One region of the Paenibacillus sp. p3-SID867 genome, then DNA from elsewhere that is predicted to be linked to it. Evidence: predicted binding sites of a transcription regulator. Region 1 holds the regulator's gene; each other region holds the start of a gene.
What was found. The regulator LexA, encoded in region 1, represses DNA repair genes until DNA is damaged. The targets are predictions, from matches to a motif close to CGAACATATGTTCG.

Region 1 (6,354 bases):
TGATTCCTTGCGGTATACGGGTGCCAGCTCCTGCAGCTGTCTGAATTCAGGCTGCGATCCAGCCGTAAAATTAGCCCACAAGCCTTCAAAAGGGTTAATTCCGATCATTTTGGTAAAAGCAAAGGTATCATAGGATTCATATAATGCTCTCGCTTCTTCCCGTACTGCGGCCAACAGTGCTTTGGCATCAACGCCGGTCTCGTCCGCTCCGGCCTGGCAAGTCACTTCAAACGCTTCTTCCACACTACGTTCATCCCACAACAACGTATCGTCCAAATCAAACAAAACCGCAGCTATCGGCATGTCTCTCCCACTCCTCATATACACTGTGATCTATTTTATTTGTTAATTATGCTCCACTGGAATTTGATGAGTCTTTGCGAACTCTTCCAATCTTTCGCCCATCGCTTTCGTATCATAAAGATTCATCATGCGCGAGAATACCCAGTTGCCTGCTTTTCCCTTCCCTTGGATCACAACAGAGCCCGAAGCCAATTTGATTTTCTCGATATCGGATACAGCCAAACGACGTTCCCGATTGAACTTCATCGTGGATACGGAAGCACGCTCAATCCTCAAGTAAGGCTTGCGCAAGAAAATCATAAGCGCCAACAGAATATACAAGCTGACACCAACCCAATTCAACACGTCATTGCTTCCGCCTGCTGCCTGTGACGTCGCCGTTCCGAGAAGCGCATACAAACCAGCCAATGCAACAAGCACTAACGGAAGTACATACTTACGTCCTTTAAACACGTCATGCTTATCATTAACGGCAGAGCCTTGGTACGAGGTCAGCCCCTGCTTCTTACGCTGCTTGTTGAGCTGTGACATATTTTTGTTGACTTTTCTTTCCCATGATCGTGACATATGGTTCCCCCTGGACTCAATTTCAAAATACTACCAATCCATATAAACTTGGGGTCACCGTATTCGATTCCCACGAATAATCGGCACCCCAAGTATTATAATTCTATCCTTCTATCTGGTCCTGAATCCACTGTTGTAGATCCAGATGCCAGTTCATCGACTAATGCTTTAATCGCGGGCCGCCTTTTTGTTCATTTTCATCAACCCATTCGATCGATTCCAGCTGTTGTCTAAAGTTACTGCGAATATTGTTAAGGTATATTTCCCGAAGCTCAGCCCGTTCTTTGAGCTCATCCGCGGTCAATCCCTCACTCTTCTGTTTTCTTGCTAGTACATTGATGCGTTCAACCAAAGTATCGATGTCCATGACTTCTCCTCCAATTCCGATATCATGTATAACTTAAACATGTGAAAAAGAGCTTGTCAAGGCAACAGCGCCCTTGCAAACTCTTATTAAGAACAAATATGAACATATGATGCCCATAAATGGATTCCTCATTGTTAAGAAATCAATACTCGTCTATTATAAACACGTTTATACTGCGTGAAATCACATCGTCAGGCAAGACTACAAATATGAAGCTGAAGTTGAGACATATATAAGGAAAGAGCCTCTCGTAGTATCATCCCATTACCAGACTGGTAAAGACAACACCTCTCCGGCCTGTATATCCGGACCTTTCAATCCATTCATTCTTCGGATGCTATCCAGATATACTCGTGTATCCATATCTGCCGGTTTATGAAGGGAAGCAATCCGCCACAAACTATCACCATATTGAACAATAACCTGCTTCTCCCCTGTGGGCTTGTCCATCCCCCCGGCAAAAACAGAGTATGCCCCTGTCCAAAAAGAAGCTACGATCAACAGGATGAATAAAAGCTTTATAAAAGGAATGGATTCAATTCTGGACTTTAATTGATGGATCCAAGTCTCCGGGGACTTCATCGTTTGCACTGGAACGTTCTCATAAATGCTGCGGTATGTACTGTATTTCAACATGGAATCATCATCTCCCAAACAAGTGTTCTCTTATGGATTTATATTAACACGAACACTTGTTTGTTTCAATACCCAAAAGAACATTTGTTCTATTTTTATTTAGAACTTATGTTTGTACGAACGGAAGTTCTATGTTATAATTTTCCCAAACGTTACTAAATGGGGTTGATACGGCATGTCGAAAATATCCAGCCGCCAGCTGGCGATCTTAGAGTTTATCCGCAACGAAGTTCGTAGCAAGGGTTACCCGCCTTCTGTCCGGGAAATCGGAGAGGCTGTCGGACTAGCTTCCAGTTCAACGGTCCATGGACATCTTGACCGTTTGGAGAAGAAAGGCCTAATTCGCCGTGACCCTACGAAACCAAGAGCAATCGAGCTGCTTGGCCAAGAAGAGTCCGATAGCGCGAATCTGTTTACCCACACCATTGCCAGAGTGCCTGTTGTTGGTAAAGTCACTGCAGGTGTTCCTATTACAGCCATGGAGAACATTGAGGATTATTTCCCGCTCCCGCAGCATTATGTAGGCGACGATAAGGTGTTCATGTTGTCGGTTGTCGGTGACAGTATGATCGAAGCTGGCATTCACAGCGGTGACTATGTCATTGTGCGCCAGCAGCAAACTGCAGACAATGGCGACATTGTAGTAGCGATGACAGAGGAAGACGAAGCAACTGTAAAGACCTTCTATAAAGAGAAGGATCATGTACGATTGCAACCGGAGAATCCTACCTACGAGCCACTGCGCCTGAACCATGTTACGATTCTCGGTAAAGTAATCGGACTCTTCCGGGATGTCCACTAATCTCATAGATCTATGAATAAGAGGTTACCTCCCTTAATTGGAGGTAACCTCTTGCTTTTTCTATATAGATCACAAAAACTTGATCATAGCTAGTTTGTTTGCTCCATAATGCCTTGTTTAAGATCCAGCCGATACAGCCGTAAAGGTTTATAATCCGGCGAGCCTTCCCCACCCGGCCCCTCCGTGGACTGCAGAACAAGCTTATTGTCTTTCACCATGGGTGCAGTACCTGGTCTGTAATATGAAGTATAGGACACCGTTAATTCATCTTGAAACCTGAGCTGCACAGCCTTGCCCGTATCATGCTCCACGGCGAATGCGTAGATCTGTATGGCATGACAGTCCTGGTATTGCGGTGCAAGAATAAATACATCCGCATCCTGAAACGGCAATCGAACCATATGGACAGCTGCAGAAGTTGGCTGAATAAAAGTAAGATCATCCAGCGTGGTTACTTCATCCGTAACTTCATTTGAACTATACCTTAGGCACATTCAAATAAATAACAGACCATTTCGATACATCGTGTATCTGTAAATTCGCAGAAGGTGTTCTTCGTTAAATTTAACTAGATAAATATTCCTTTTCTGGCTCTCTAAAATGAGCAGATCCTTGATTTTGAATGCAGCTCCCCCTTCCCCATAGGTGATTTCCTAGGGAGAAAATCCCAAGTCTAATGCTTCCTTATATTTATTTGGGAGAAGGGTGACAAACCATTTTCCAATTTTCGAGTCGCGCTGAATCAGGTTTTCATAAGCTGCCATTGCTTTCTTACTCAGCTTCTTGCCCTTTTCATACCTTTGTTCCACGATGGATACGATCGGATGCTTTCCCTTCCAGGTCATCGTCCGCGCGAACGCGTAGACGGTTTCTAAATCACGAAGCAGATCGCCATTCCAATGTTGCTCGAGCCTTCCCCATACCCGTTCGATGGGATTGTACTTGCTATGGTACGGGGGATAGTAGGCCAAAATGACTTTCACCTCATAGCGGGCTGCAAATTCGACAAGTCGTTTGATGAACTGCGTTCTGCGGCTACCCTTTTCGGGACCGTTGTCACTATTAATAATCAACGTGTCTTTACTTTCTTTGTAGCCGCTGTTGATCCAATATTGTTCAATGGCATCTACCATAAAATCGGCAGCCGCCTCTGGAAAACTCACCTATCTTTACGCGGTCTTTCGTATCGATGGAGAGGCGAACGACGTTGCTCTGCTCTTTCGTCTCTTCATGCGTTTCCTTCAGTTTGTCAAATATCGCATCTGTTTGCGTGATTTTCTTGAATGGTTTGGTTTTCTTCACCTTTTTAAGCGTATAGCCAAGTTGGTTGACTTTCGTGTTCCTCGTTTGATTCGTTGGCAATTCGTCATCCGTGTAGTCTTTTTCTGCGATCAATCGCTTTCTGATTTCCATTACGGTGAGCCGCGTGTACAATTTTTCTGTTTTGAAGCTAGGGTCGGTCTGGCTCTGGCCGTCTACGATGGCTTGGATATCCACCAGCAAGTCGGGCAGCTTTTTCTCAGCCAGAAGACGTCCTCGTGCGTGGAATTGGTCCGTAATCGCTACCCCGGATTCTAATTCTTGGATTCCTTTGCGAATCGTATTTCTGCTGACTCGAAGCGTTTGAGCGACCAAGGTCTGCCCGCCTTTACCTAAATCCTTCGATAGCTTTGCTAACGCCACCCGTTTCTTTGATCCTTTGAGCATAGACACGGTTTCTTTCACAAAGTCTTTGCATTTATTAAACCAATGAGGTACCATTTGTAGACATCCTTCGCTATGGTTTGATTTGTTTTGGAAAACTAATCAAAACACATATCGAAGGATTTTTCTACCCCTTTATCCCAATTTCTCTTCCGATACAATCTGTTTCGTTTTCAGCGGCAGTTTGGGTCTGTTATTTTCTTTTATGTGCCTTAGATTCTGGCGAATACGGGCGAGCAAAGAGCAAGCGAATGCCCAGTTTGGTGCAGGTTCTCGCCATCCATTTCGTCTTGTACTGCTTGCCTTGGTCAATGTAGACCGCTTCCGGGATTCGTTTTTCGAAAACAATCCTCGACGATGCTCTGATCGAATAAGGCGTAGAATTGCCCGTGCAACACCGAGCGAGTCGCGTCATCTTCAAAGAGCACGAGATAGACTTGTTTCTTTTCGCCTCCCGGCCCAATCGAGAGATAGGGGCCGTATTTGATGTCCGACTGGGCTAGCGCCATCCGACGCTGCTTTTGAAACCGCCTTGCCGCCACGCCCTTGTTCTCATGCATGCGCATCTGCCGCGAACTGTATCCGCGTTCCTCCAACTTCTCTTGCAACGTGCTACGCTTCACTTCACCAGGCTTCACGCGTTCTTCCCATTCCAGAATCTGAATGATCTGCCGTACACTCCGGCCAGGAATTTCGCGTCGAAGCAAGATCGCCTGTTCCAATACCGATTCAGTAATGGCGGCTGTGGCGGGCGTTCTACCCCTTGGTTTTGGTTTCAAGCCGTTAAAGCCTTCTTCCCGATACCGCGCCAAATACCGGCGCAAGGTGCGCTCACTGATCCCATGTTGCTCACAGAGCACGGCTTTGATCTGGCTCGCTTTAGCCGGATCCAATCCCTCCGCCAATAGTGGAGAGAGGAGTTGAACCAGCTGGGCGGCCATGTCTTCCGCCTTTCGTTTATCCATCCTCATGCCTCCATTTCTTTTGGATATGAGCATGAGTTTCCCGAAAGGGAACGGACAGAAAGGCAGAACGGGTCTGTCACCCATAAATCGAATTGGCAAGCGGACGGACAGTTCGTTTCAGCCATCCGGCCGCATCGCCAACCAGCCGTCCAAATAGGTGGAGTGCGGACTGTGGCTCAGCGGACGTACTGATCACAGGAAGTCCCGTACGAATGCCAATCGCTTGCAGGCAGCCTGCTGCATACACGACCCAGGCTAGAAACCAGCATTTCCAGCGAAGCAGCGTCGATTCATCGGCGGCCACATCGATTCGGACCGATGCGGAAAGTGCCCTTTCGATGCTCTCCGCATCGTATCGTTTGTAGGGCACAAGCAGATCTGGCAGTTCATGATGAATCTTGCTGCAAGCTTCACAATACAGTCTGCGGATGACCAGCTTCGCTTTCTCCCCAGAGCTTTTGTACCATACCCGCTTACGGCTGCCCACAATACCTAATGGTCCACCGCAGCAAGGCGCGGCGATCTGCTCCGCACTCCTTACCAAAAACACCGCTACCCGGCTCCTTTTCAAGGAGCGTATATTTTGATACAATGACCATGTGATCGTGAGTAGACGCCTCTTGTGGTACTGTTCCACCAGTATCCCGCTAAAGAGGCGTCTTTCTTCCCCCCTCGTTATTCTTCTTGGTCATTATATCGGTCAGTTCACGGACAGGCAATAACGTCAACTTCCGGGCTTTGCGGCGCAGTTAAAACAGATGATCATATGGTCAAACGTGTCATCGAAGGAGAACTGGTATGACGGAGCCATGGCTGCTGATGACGTATAGCCGGGATGCGAACTGCTGGATGGTTCATCTGGAGGAACGCCGCTGTCCAATCTATTGTGGAGAGTGCTTGAAAATTCGTGTCTGGGAAGAAAATGGAATGGCTTGTCGCATGGAGTTGGATCGGGACTGGTATGTGATCACGAAAGAAGCCAAGTTCTACTTGCGAAAGAAGGATACGTA
Region 2 (6,354 bases), on a different contig from region 1:
TAAAAAACGATATATAAGGATTAACGTATACATAGATTACTGGGGGATGAATATGACAGACAGCGCTTCACGCTTCGAACCCTTTAGGCTCTTGGGAAGAGCGACCCTATTGAAGTACAGATGGATAACAGTCGCGGGGTCTGCGAAAATTTCAAGACAACCCGTTGCAAGGGAGGTTGCCCCATGAATTTACCCAATCGTATCACGTTGGCCCGCATTTGCTTGATCCCTGTCATGATGATTTTTCTGCTGGTGGATTTTGATTTTTATCCGGCTCCTATTGTGTGGAATGATTTTGTCCTTCCCTACAACCAATTAATTGCAGCATTGATATTCATACTTGCAGCAAGTACGGATGGGATTGACGGATATTTGGCCCGGAAAAACAATATGGTGACGAACCTGGGTAAACTTCTGGATCCGCTCGCGGACAAACTGCTGGTGGCAGCCATCCTCATATCGCTTGTGGAGATGGGCAAATGCGAATCCTGGATTGCTGTAGTCATCATCAGCAGAGAATTCGCGGTTACTGGCTTGAGACAAATTGCACTCCTGGAAGGTTCCGTCGTTGCAGCAGGTCAATCGGGGAAAATCAAGACGGTGATTCAGATTGTGGCGATTGTCGCGCTTCTGATCAATAATTTCCCGTTTGTATTCTTGGGAATTCCGTTTGATGTCATTGCAATCTGGGCTGCCGCGGTGATTACGATCTATTCGGGAATCGAATATTTTGTCCAGAACAGGCACCTTCTCAAAGGTGCCGGGGCATAACGGCAATAGGAGCAATCCTATTGCTTTTTTCTTCCGCAGGGTAAGAACATAGTGAAAGCGAGTATTTGTGAAGAGATAGCAGACACAGGAGGATGGACGAATCATGAAAGCAGAAATCATTGCAGTTGGAACCGAACTTCTACTTGGACAGATTGTGAATACCAATGCACAGTATTTGTCCAGACAGCTTGCTTCAATGGGAATCGATGTATACTATCAAACCGTTGTCGGGGATAACATGGAGAGACTCAAGGAGGCCTTGCGGCTGTCCAGCAGCAGAGCCGATATCGTTCTCCTGTCCGGCGGTCTGGGCCCCACACAGGATGACCTGACAAAGGATGCGCTCGCATCTTTTCTAAATCGGTCATTGCATATTGATCGGATGGCCATGGATCGGATTGAACGCTTCTTCCATGAACGGGGTTCCGTAATGACCGAGAACAATCGGCGCCAGGCCCTGGCCATCGAGGGAGGGACTCCGCTTCCGAACGAAACAGGCCTCGCCGTCGGGAATGCGGTATCCTATGAAGGGACTCATTACATTGTGTTGCCGGGACCGCCGAAAGAGCTGATGCCGATGTTTGAGCAGGAGGCCAAGCCTTGGCTTCTGCAGCATGTGCTTACGGGAGAGCTTCCCATCTATTCAAAGATGCTCAAATTCGCAGGCATCGGGGAGTCCGCGCTTGATAAGCGCCTGGAGGACCTGATTACGGCCCAGACCGATCCAACGATTGCGTTGTATGCCAAGGAGGGGGAGGTCACCGTCCGAATCTCCACGAAGGCAGCCAGCGAGGCTGAGGCCATGGTTCGGCTGAATGAACTGGAAGCCCGGATCCAGGAGAGAGGCCCGGAATTTATGTATGCTAACGAGGATGTGCCCATTGAGAAGGTCATCGTGGATATGATGGCGGATCATAACTGGACGCTGAGCGCTGCGGAGAGCTGCACGGGAGGCCTTGTAGCGGAGACGCTGACCTCTATCCCTGGGAGCGCGTCCATGTTCCTTGGCGGGATCATCTGTTATACCAACCAGATCAAGGAGAAGCTTGTGCATATCCCGCATGCGCTGCTTGAGGGGGATGATGCGCCGGGAGCCGTCAGTGCAGAGGTTGCTGAAGCGCTTGCGGATCATGTCCGGATGGTAACCGACAGCGACTTTGGTTTATCGGTAACGGGCGTGGCAGGTCCAGGGTATGCTGAACGAAAGCCTATAGGTCTTGTTTACATTGGATTGTCTCAACGGGGAAAAGAAACGGAAGTGCACGAGCTGCACCTTCAGGGTAACCGTGAAACGATCCGGCTCCGAGCTGCGAAGGCGCTGCTCTACCGGCTTTGGCAGCGTCTTGTTGCCTCTAAACAGGTTTAGGGTTGCGGAATAGGGATATCCGCTATTCGAAAAAAGTAAATAATTTACACCTTGCTTGGCAGCTCTTCTTGAATTAACGAACAGTTCCAAGTATAATGGGAAATACGGAAGAACCGTGGCATATCGTATGATGTTGCCACGGTTCTTGTTGTTTATACATAAGGCATGGAGCATATACGGGAAGGGGTGCCGAATAAAAAAAACGAATGTATGTTCGAAAAAAAGCTTGGCAAACGTGTCAAAACAAGGTATGATATGACTATCAACAGTGAAGGGTTGTGGAACAATTGTCAGATCGTCGTGCTGCGCTGGAAATGGCGCTTCGTCAGATAGAGAAACAGTTCGGAAAAGGTTCCATCATGAAACTGGGTGAATCCACCCACATGCAAGTAGAGATTGTGCCGAGCGGATCGTTGGCATTGGATATAGCTTTAGGAACCGGCGGCTTGCCTAGAGGCCGGATTATTGAAGTATATGGACCGGAATCCTCCGGTAAAACAACAGTAGCCCTCCATGCGATTGCGGAAGTTCAGAAGGCTGGTGGACAGGCTGCATTTATCGATGCCGAGCATGCTCTGGATCCATCGTATGCAAGCAAACTGGGCGTTAACATTGATGAATTGCTGCTCTCCCAACCGGACACGGGTGAGCAGGCGCTGGAAATTGCGGAAGCTCTGGTACGCAGTGGTGCAGTTGATATCATCGTTATTGACTCGGTTGCTGCACTGGTACCAAAAGCTGAAATTGAAGGCGACATGGGTGACTCCCACGTAGGTCTGCAAGCTCGTCTGATGTCCCAGGCTCTTCGGAAATTGTCGGGTGCTATTAATAAATCGAAAACAATTGCCATCTTTATCAACCAGCTTCGTGAGAAGGTTGGTGTTATGTTCGGTAACCCTGAGACGACTCCAGGTGGACGTGCTTTGAAGTTCTACTCGACGGTTCGTTTGGACGTGCGTCGAATTGAGAGCATCAAGATGGGGAACGATGTGGTGGGTAACCGCACACGGATTAAGGTTGTTAAGAACAAGGTAGCGCCACCTTTCAAACAGGCTGAGCTTGATATTATGTACGGTGAAGGCATCTCTAGAGAGGGAAGCCTGATCGATATCGGAACGGAACTCGATATCGTGGATAAGAGCGGCGCATGGTATTCTTATTCAGGTGACCGTCTTGGCCAAGGACGGGAGAATGCAAAGCAATTCTTGAAAGAGAATCCGGAGATCGCTAGTGTTATCGAGAACAAAATTCGTGAAGCGAGCAATCTGACCACGGCTGTTCCTGAGCCTTCCGAGAAGGATAAGGAACAAGAGGAATTAGAAGAGCAAGAGTTGTTTAAAGTAGAGTAGTACATTGCTGGTTATCGATTACAGTGTTGAGGACCGTCCGGTGTTTGTAACGCCAGACGGTCTTCTTTGCATTTATTCAGACTTCCAGATGCAGTCTTGGTTATTTTACTCAGAAATGGTGCGGTAGTGAGAGGAGCGACATATGGAAGAAGAGAATAAGGAAATGTCGGAGCAGGCAGAAGCATCAGGTATAGGACATTTTCCCGACCATGAGGATTTGATTGTAACGTCAGTTGAAATGCTGAAAAAGCCCAAGCACCGATACCAAATCGCGTATGGTCCGTACCTCATGACCGTTCATGAAGATGTGATGCTGAAATACCGGATGTTCAAGGGGAATGTTTTTCGCAAGGAAGAGCTTGAAGAAATTATCGTGGCGGATGAACGACAGAGGGCTTATGTAGAGGCACTGAATCATCTGTCCAGGAAACCCAGAACAGCCAAGGAGATCACCCAGCGTCTGCAGCAAAAAGGTTTTGAGCCGAGCTGCATAGAGACGACGCTGGAGCGATTGGAGAAGGACAAGCTGATTGATGACGCATTATACGCCAAGATGTGGACAGAGCAGCGAATGACCAGCCATAAGAAGGGACGGCTGTGGGTCAAACAGGAGCTGAGACAGAAGGGAATCGGCACGGAGCTGATCTCCGAGGCTCTGGGCGAGATCAGTGCAGATGCCGAATTGGAGAGCGCGCTTGCCGTGGGACGGAAAAAATGGCAGCAAACCCATGGAGAGATGCTGGATCGCAAACGTAAAACGGGAGCATATTTAATGCGTAGAGGCTTCGGCGGGGATCAGGTGCGTCAGGTGCTCAAGCGTTTGGTTGACGAGGATCAGGAAAAGGGCGAGTGGGACGACGAGCTGGAAGATTTCGAATAAAGGGCAGTTTGGGTACTTTTTCGCGAAAGAAATGGTTTCATTGGATGAAACTGACGTTTACCCATTGCTTTCCCTTGACAATATCTTTTTATAAATACTAAAATAAATATGAATCTTTTTATCATAAATTAGAATCCTTTTTCCTTCCAAAAAAGTGACTACTTTGTGAAAGATTCTTTAATCGCCAATTCATAGTGAAATGTATTCCGCTGGCTAAGGCGGGATTTGCGTACGTGATACGGCGTGCGCAGTATGGACGGCAGCTTCCACTGCCGGAAAATTTTATGTATGAATGAGTAACCTGACAATTGCACATTTCCCAAGGAATGCCTTGGAGGAACCAACGAGGAGGTGATCAGATGGATTCCATTTGGTGGATCATAATCGTTCTCGTTGTAGCCGCTATATTCTTTGGGTTCGGTTATTTTATTCGCAAATCCCTTGCAGAAGCTAAAATTTCCAGTGCCGAGCATGCCGCTTTGCAGATCGTAGAAAGTGCGAAGAAGGAAGCAGAAGCATTGAAGAAAGAAACGGTTCTCGAAGCTAAAGACGAAGTTCATAAAATTAGAGCCGAAGCTGAAAAAGACACTCGTGAGCGCCGGAATGAAATTCAACGGCAGGAGCGCAGATTGTTGCAAAAGGAAGAGTCGCTGGATAAAAAAATAGAATCTTTGGAACGTAAAGAAGAACAAGTGGCGAACAAAGAGAAACGAATAGAAGAGACACAGCAGCAAATCGATGCCATTTACAAGAAACAAACGACAGAACTGGAGCGCATCTCCAACCTGACGATGGAGGATGCCCGCAGCATTATTCTCAGTAATGTTGAGCAGGAAGTTCGTCATGAAACCGCTCAGATGATTAAAGAAATCGAGCAGCAGGCGAAGGAAGAGGCAGATAAGAAATCACGCGAGATCATTACGCTGGCTATTCAGCGCTGTGCGGCTGATCACGTCGCGGAGACCACGGTATCTGTTGTCACTTTGCCGAATGAAGAAATGAAGGGCCGGATTATCGGACGTGAAGGCCGGAATATTCGTGCGCTTGAGACCCTTACAGGGATTGACCTTATTATCGATGATACTCCGGAAGCTGTTATTCTCTCCGGTTTTGATCCGATTCGCCGTGAAATTGCCCGTACAGCTTTGGAAAAGCTCGTGGCGGACGGACGGATTCATCCGGCTCGTATCGAAGAAATGGTGGAGAAATCCCGCAAGGAAGTGGACGAACGCATTCGCGAATACGGAGAACAAGCCACTTTCGAGGTTGGCGTTCACGGTTTGCACCCAGATTTGATCAAAATTCTGGGCCGACTGAAATTCCGTACAAGCTATGGACAAAATGTGTTGAAGCACTCCATGGAAGTGGCCTATTTGACTGGCCTGATGGCCGGCGAACTGGGTGAAGACATCGTGCTTGCGAAACGGGCAGGACTGTTGCATGACATCGGGAAAGCGCTGGATCATGAAGTGGAAGGATCGCACGTTGAAATCGGCGTGGAGCTGGCGAAGAAGTATAAGGAACATCCGGTGGTTATCAACAGCATTGCCTCTCATCACGGTGATTGTGAAGCAACTTCGGTTATTGCCATGCTGGTTGGCGCAGCTGACGCATTGTCTGCTGCAAGACCGGGAGCACGCAGAGAGACGCTTGAGACGTATATCCGCCGTCTTGAGAAGCTCGAAGAAATTTCCGAATCCTTTGAAGGCGTTGAGAAATCCTACGCCATTCAAGCGGGACGTGAAGTTCGCGTCATGGTACAGCCTGAGAAAATCGACGATGCCGAAGCATTCCGCTTGGCGCGTGACATTACCAAAACCATTGAGAATGAACTGGATTATCCGGGTCATATCAAAGTCACCGTCATCCGGGAAACCCGAGCGGTGGATTACGCGAAATAGAGTTTGGACCTTAAAAAGTGGCCGCAATCCGGCCACTTTTTATCTTTCAAGTACCGAAAATACAGATTTGGACATTTATGAATCGGG
Region 3 (6,354 bases), on a different contig from region 1:
CCTGCACCAAAGCCCGTCAATAAACCGGACAGCAGCGCGGCTGCCAGCAAGTTATGATTCAGATCGATCACAAGCGTGGAATACCGCTCGATCAATGCGTAGAACAAGGTGAACATGCTCGCCGCAACAACGGTATTGATAATGAACTTCCGACCTTTGATGAATAAGGCAACCAGCAGAACCGGTATGTCCATGAGGACCATACTTAATGCGGGCGGAATATCAAGCGCATATTTGCCAAGCAGCGCAAGGCCGACAAAGCCGCCTTCGGTTAAATGATTGTGAAAATTAATGTGATAATACGTAAAAGCCATTAAAAACGTTCCGAACAACATCGCCGACATGGTGATAATTGTGTTGTTTTGTCTTTTCCTCATACAGGATCCCTCTTGTCGTAGTAGATTGGTCAGACATAGGCCAATCTCTACATAGAGGCAACCTGGAGGAGTTCATCCTTCGAACCATAGTTCCCATCCTTTCGTAAGAGACCGTCCTTGTCTTCTGACGTCCGACTTCGCTCTACGAAGGAAGCTATGTGTATGAGAGATCATAACGTTTCCAAATCGTCCTTTGGGGATTCGTCCTTCGGGGACACATGGTATCCTGATCCTTTCTCGTTTTAATTAGACTGCTTACATTATTATAACACAGTTGGCATACAAGCTAAACAGCTGGCTAGAATGAACTGGAATATATATATGAAATATGTAAAAAAACTCGCTTTAAGAACTCCCTCCATAAAATATCGTCGTTCTGTTCACATATTCGCTAAATCCGATGTGACTTAAATCACAAATACCCCTTCTTCCCTTGTCTATACTTAAATCGAATACGAATTCGAATTATGAATCAGGGGGAGTCTGCATGTTAAGCCAGCATACGATTGAGGTCGTTAAATCGACCGTTCCTGTTCTTGAAACACATGGAACGGCAATTACGACTGCATTTTACCAAAAATTGTTTCATCATCATCCGGAGCTTCTTAACATATTCAACCATGCGAATCAACGAGAAGGAAAACAGCCCTTTGCCCTTGCCAATGCCGTATACGCCGCCGCAGCCCATATCGACCGTCTTGAAGCGATCGTCCCGGTTGTTAAGCAGATCGGACACAAACACCGGGCATTAAACATTAAGCCCGAGCACTATCCAATCGTTGGCGAAACGCTGCTCGCCGCCATGAAGGAAGTGCTGGGAGACGCTGCAACGCCCGAAATTATCGAGGCCTGGGCCGAAGCTTACGGGGCTATTGCCGATGTCTTCATTGGCATTGAAGCGGATATGTACCAACAAGCCGCGAACGAGGCCGGCGGCTGGAGCGGATACCGCAATTTTGTCATTGACCGGAAGGTGGAAGAAAGCTCCGTTATCACTTCCTTTTATCTGGTCCCGCAGGACGGCGGCGAAATTTCCGCTTATCAACCCGGTCAATATATCACGCTCCGGGTGAAACCCGAAGGTGAAGCCTATTATCATAATCGTCATTACAGTCTCTCGTCCGCACCGGGTCAACCATACTACAGAATTACGGTCAAGCGTGAGGATGAACTGGAAGGAAAGCCCGCAGGTGTCGTCTCCACTTGGCTGCACCACCATGCCGAGGTTGGGACCGTTCTTGAGGTCACGGCTCCGGCCGGTACCTTTACGCTGGATACGGACAGCGATCTTCCGCTTGTCTTGATCAGCGGCGGCGTCGGTTTAACCCCGATGGTGGCCATGCTCGAAACCGTGCTGCTGGAACAGCCTGACCGAAACGTAACCTTTATTCATGCGGCCAAGTGCGGCAGCCAGCATGCGATGAAAGCTCACATTGATGCGCTTGCCTCCAAATATCCGCAGCTAACCTCTTATATCATTTATGAACAACCGGAATCGGAGGATCAGTGTCACCAAGCAGGCTATATTGATCTTGATTTCCTGCGCAAAACCGTTGATGCCAAGGCGGACTTCTACTTCTGCGGCCCCGTTCCGTTCATGCGAGCCGTGAACAGTCATTTGAAATCGATGGAGGTACCTTCGGATCGGATTCATTATGAATTTTTCGGCCCGGCTGGTACATTGGAAGATTAAAATAACCGTATTACACCATCAAAGGGTGCCTGTCTTGCATAAAGACAGGCACCCTTTTTAGATGGAACACGCTTGCTGTCGACTATTATTCAGCGAAGAACAAAACCATATGCCGGTTCTGGTCATGCGCATTTTATAAACCTATGTACCCTGGCGTTCATACCGTCCTCAAAATTCCGAACTAGATATGCTTGCCCTGTTCCCGCAGCAGCCGGTTTACCGTTTCTCTTCTCACGCCGATCAGCTGTCCGATCTCTTCCTGCGTCAGATACTCGGTCAAGTGTATTCCCTGTGAATACTCGTCCAGCCACTGGATCAGCAGCTCAAGCCGCTCCGCAGGTCCTCCGACCGTCAAGTGATCCAGCCTCATCTGCATGAACCGCACCTTTTCCTGCAGCAATCTGGCAACCTCGAGCGGTTTCTGCGAATCCTCCGCAAGCTGGCGGTACCACGCATCAGCCGATATGACCTCCACTTCGCTCTGGATCAGAGCGATCGCCGTTCCATGTGTCTCCTTCGGGCTGATCAGGGAATGGTGCGGCACCGTTTCACCGGGATATAAAATATTGAAAAGCACCATATTGCCATTCGGATGGAGACGGGTTACCTTGAACATTCCGCTCCGGATGTGGTATAGATGATCCCCGCTATCTCCTTGCCTGAACAGTATTTCGCCTTTATGAAGAATCATGAATGAATCGCCTCCTGATGAATGCAGTTATCAGGAGTGTAAACGATATGCCGTCATGAATCCACTGGAGGCAAATAACAATTACCAGAAATTAATGGTTGCGCGCCGTATATTGTTGGCATAGCATGTGTATTATATAGAACATATGTTCTTGTATTTATTTATGTTTGAGGATGTGTCTCTTATGATGAAACCTTCCACTCCTCCTCCGCCCTCGCTAGAAGACGAAGCCCTGATCCGAGATTATCTGCTGCATCACTTCATTCAGTCAGTTCTCGAGAGGGATATTCAGATTCTCAAGACCCTTAAACTGAAAATGGGTGAACTCTATATCTTAAATCTGCAGCTCATTAAAAAAGGATATTCTGATCATGCCTGGTTCCTACAACAACAAATGAGAAGGCGCGGCATCCGGATTCATGGCCAGAGCGGTACAGCCGAGGAAGGGCTGCAGGTCCAGTATTTATGCCGCGGATATGATGGCTGTCTGCTCTGCGAATGGCACACCTTCAAGGAAGAGATAAAGGATCGGCTCGTTTCGTATCTTGGCACGGATTTGGCGGCATACTAGCACCAACTACGTACAAGACAGGAGCGCTCCATGAAGAATATCTTCCACATATATTCTGCCGATATCCAGAGAATCATCCTTAATTGGGCTGCAAGTGTCATCATCGTCGGGCTCGCTATTCTACCTTCTCTGTATGCCTGGTTTAACATTGAGGCCTCCTGGGATCCCTACGGCCAGACCTCCGGCATCTCCATTGCCGTTGCCAACCTGGATAAAGGCACCACCCTCCGCGATCAGCCCATTAACCTGGGAAAGGAAATCGTGGAGTCCCTCCATCACAATGAGAAGCTGGGGTGGCGTTTTACGGATGATCGCGAGAACGCCATTCAGGGTGTACGACGCGGCGATGATTATGCTGCTATCATTATTCCGGAGAACTTCTCTGCCCGGATCGGCACCGTGCTGACCAATGAGCCTGTCAAAGCTCAGATCCTCTATTATACGAACGAAAAAATCAACGCCATTTCTCCCAAAGTGACGGCCCAGGGCGCATCCGGTGTTGTGGAGGAAATCAGCAAAAATTTCATCAAAACCGCCAACGGCACCATCTTCGAGATTTTCAACACGCTCGGGATTGAGATCGAGAACCAGCTCCCGGCCATCAATAAAGTACGAAGCCTTCTGTTCCGGCTTGAAAAAAGCTTTCCGGAGCTCAATGAAGCGGTGGGCACAGCTGCAAAAGATATTAAGCTGGCCAACCGATTGGTTCAGCAAGCCGACGCCGCCCTGCCTCGCCTTGAGGGAATTGCCACGGACGGCAAGGCCATGGCCGGTGCGCTGGCGGAGTTCGCGAATCAGGCCGCCGGTGCATCGAAATCGCTGGAGCCAACTCTGCGTCAGGACTTGGAGGTACTGGCTGCAACCACCGGAGCGCTCTCGCAAGTGCTGGACGCTCTGGGGCAAGCCGATATCGACCCGAAGGAGCTTGCCAGCCGCCTGAACGCTGCGCAGGAACGCGCAGAGACCGCAGCGAAAGCAGCAGCCCGGCTGGGTCAATTGTTCAAGCGGCTGGGCTCCATCTCCCCGGCAGCAGCTTCCGGGGCGGCCAAGCTCGAGGAGATTGCCGCACGATGGACCTCTGCTCAATCCGTGCTCCAAACGATAGCCCAAGCCGTGGAACGGGGAGAAGAAGCACCAGCAGATGCCATCGATAAGCTGAAGAAGCTGAACGATGACATTACGGGACTGACCAACACGCTGTTAAGCCGCTACGATACGGAGATCGGTCCGGCGATAAGCAAAGCCTTCACCAAGGGCGCAGGCACGGCCAAGCGTGTGCAGCAGGAGCTGACCCAGGCGCTTGCCAGCGTCCCCGACATTCAGCATTTGCTCAAAGACGCCCGGAAAGGTCTTAAAGTAGGCGGGGAAGAAGTACAGCTTGCCCAAAGCCGTCTGCCGGAGGCCGAGCTTCGGATTACGCAGCTGGCGAATCGGCTCCGTGAGATGGAAGCTGAGGGAGATATTCAAGAGGTTATTGATTTGCTTCAAAATAATTTCGAGCTCGAAAGCCAGTTTTTTGCCGAGCCTGTAACGCTGGAAGAGAATCGCCTGTATCCGATCCCGAACTACGGGTCCGCCATGTCTCCCTTCTTCACGACTTTATCCTTGTGGGTAGGTGCCCTGCTGCTCGTTTCCCTGCTCTCCGTTGAGGTTCATGATGAAGAGAGAAGCTTCCGCAGCATCGAGGTTTACTTCGGACGCTATTTAACCTTTCTCACCATTGCCCTGTTCCAAGCGCTATTCGTCACCCTGGGTGATATCTATTTGCTGCGGACCTATGTCGTGAATCCGGGCTGGTTCATCCTGTTTGCGCTGCTGATCAGCTCCATCTTCATGCTGATTGTATATACGCTGGTGTCCGTATTCGGCAATGTCGGAAAAGCGATGGCCATCGTACTTCTCGTGCTGCAGCTCGCAGGCGCGGGCGGAACGTTCCCGATCCAGATGACGCCGCCCTTCTTCCAGGCATTGCATCCGTATCTGCCGTTCACCTACGCCATTAGCATGATGCGGGAAGCCGTAGGCGGCATTCTATGGGATATTGTCATCCGGGATGTCCTGTTCATGCTGATCTTTGCCGCAATTGCGCTGATGATCGGGATAGCGCTCAAGAAACCGATCAACCGCGCCAGCGGCGGTCTTGTACGTAAAGCGAGAGCCTCGAAACTCATCCATTAATCCAGCCCCTTTCGGAGCGTATATCCGCACAGAATGACTGTCTGATTACAACTTTAGTCATATTTTACGCAAAAGGACACCCCTAGCGGCTTCTTACAGCCATGGGATGTCCTTTTTTCATATAAGATTTACTTATGTTGGGATTGCTGGTGGTATTCCTTCAGCTGTTTCAACGTATCCTCTTCCATATCCCCAAGCCGCCAGATCGCAATCTTCGAAACACCCGTATCTCTCGCCGTATCCATCCAGCCGGCAATGGTCATACCATCTGCATACCATACCGTATGGCCGATGCCTTGGTCGTCCGTATATTCATAATGCAGGGCACCGCTTGACGAATCCCGCTTCGGCACTTCCGAGATGGAATGCGCCAGCTCCACCGCACGCTTTTCCGTTAAAGAGACAACCTTGCCGTTCTTCGCCCAGTCAAACCCTCCAACCGACAGTGCGATGGCATGGTCTCCCGGAATCCCGCGCAGTTTGTCCGCCAGCTTTCTGATCAAGGCGTGATCCGCCTTAGGCCCCGGTCCGCTATGCCCTCCGTACAAGTTATAGGCCATCACGACATAATCCGGGCCTGCCGGCAACAACTCCAAGGATGACTGGGAGATCCCCGGCTCCAGGACGATTCGAAGAGAGAAACCCTCCGCTTGTAAACGCTCATACAGCTCCTCGTAAAGAGCGCACAGATTCGCCCAATCTTCCTTGCGTACCTTCTCGTAATCCAGCTCGACGCCACGAAAGCCATGTTGGGATACTGCAGTCAGAATGTGCCCGATATGCAGGCTGCGGCTTTCCGGAGTAGCCACGATCCGGGAGATGAGCTCAGGATCCTTCTGATCCG

Region 2: the regulator LexA is predicted to act here: its motif matches at 2,341-2,354, upstream of recA (recombinase RecA).
Region 3: the regulator LexA is predicted to act here: its motif matches at 2,900-2,913, upstream of M4D81_RS00750 (YhjD family protein).

What each region holds. Positions count from the first base shown of each region.
Region 1 covers NZ_JAMBDM010000034.1:9,832-16,185, reverse strand. The annotation lists gene M4D81_RS33100 (HAD family hydrolase) at 1-303, opposite strand, end outside; gene M4D81_RS33095 (hypothetical protein) at 346-870, opposite strand; gene M4D81_RS33090 (DUF896 domain-containing protein) at 1,031-1,237, opposite strand; gene M4D81_RS33085 (LysM peptidoglycan-binding domain-containing protein) at 1,502-1,873, opposite strand; gene lexA (transcriptional repressor LexA) at 2,049-2,675, shown strand; gene M4D81_RS33075 (hypothetical protein) at 2,765-3,076, opposite strand; partial or broken gene M4D81_RS33070 (ISAzo13-like element transposase-related protein) at 3,329-4,436, opposite strand; partial or broken gene M4D81_RS33065 (helix-turn-helix domain-containing protein) at 4,591-5,344, opposite strand; gene M4D81_RS33060 (DUF6431 domain-containing protein) at 5,421-5,894, opposite strand; gene M4D81_RS33055 (DUF5348 domain-containing protein) at 6,143-6,354, shown strand, end outside.
Region 2 covers NZ_JAMBDM010000003.1:104,480-110,833, forward strand. The annotation lists gene pgsA (CDP-diacylglycerol--glycerol-3-phosphate 3-phosphatidyltransferase) at 184-771, shown strand; gene M4D81_RS06650 (competence/damage-inducible protein A) at 875-2,137, shown strand; gene recA (recombinase RecA) at 2,425-3,486, shown strand; gene M4D81_RS06660 (regulatory protein RecX) at 3,629-4,366, shown strand; gene rny (ribonuclease Y) at 4,726-6,267, shown strand.
Region 3 covers NZ_JAMBDM010000001.1:137,695-144,048, forward strand. The annotation lists gene M4D81_RS00735 (YitT family protein) at 1-377, opposite strand, end outside; gene hmpA (NO-inducible flavohemoprotein) at 865-2,070, shown strand; gene M4D81_RS00745 (Crp/Fnr family transcriptional regulator) at 2,252-2,761, opposite strand; gene M4D81_RS00750 (YhjD family protein) at 2,946-3,332, shown strand; gene M4D81_RS00755 (YhgE/Pip domain-containing protein) at 3,363-5,510, shown strand; gene M4D81_RS00760 (glycosyl hydrolase family 18 protein) at 5,639-6,354, opposite strand, start outside.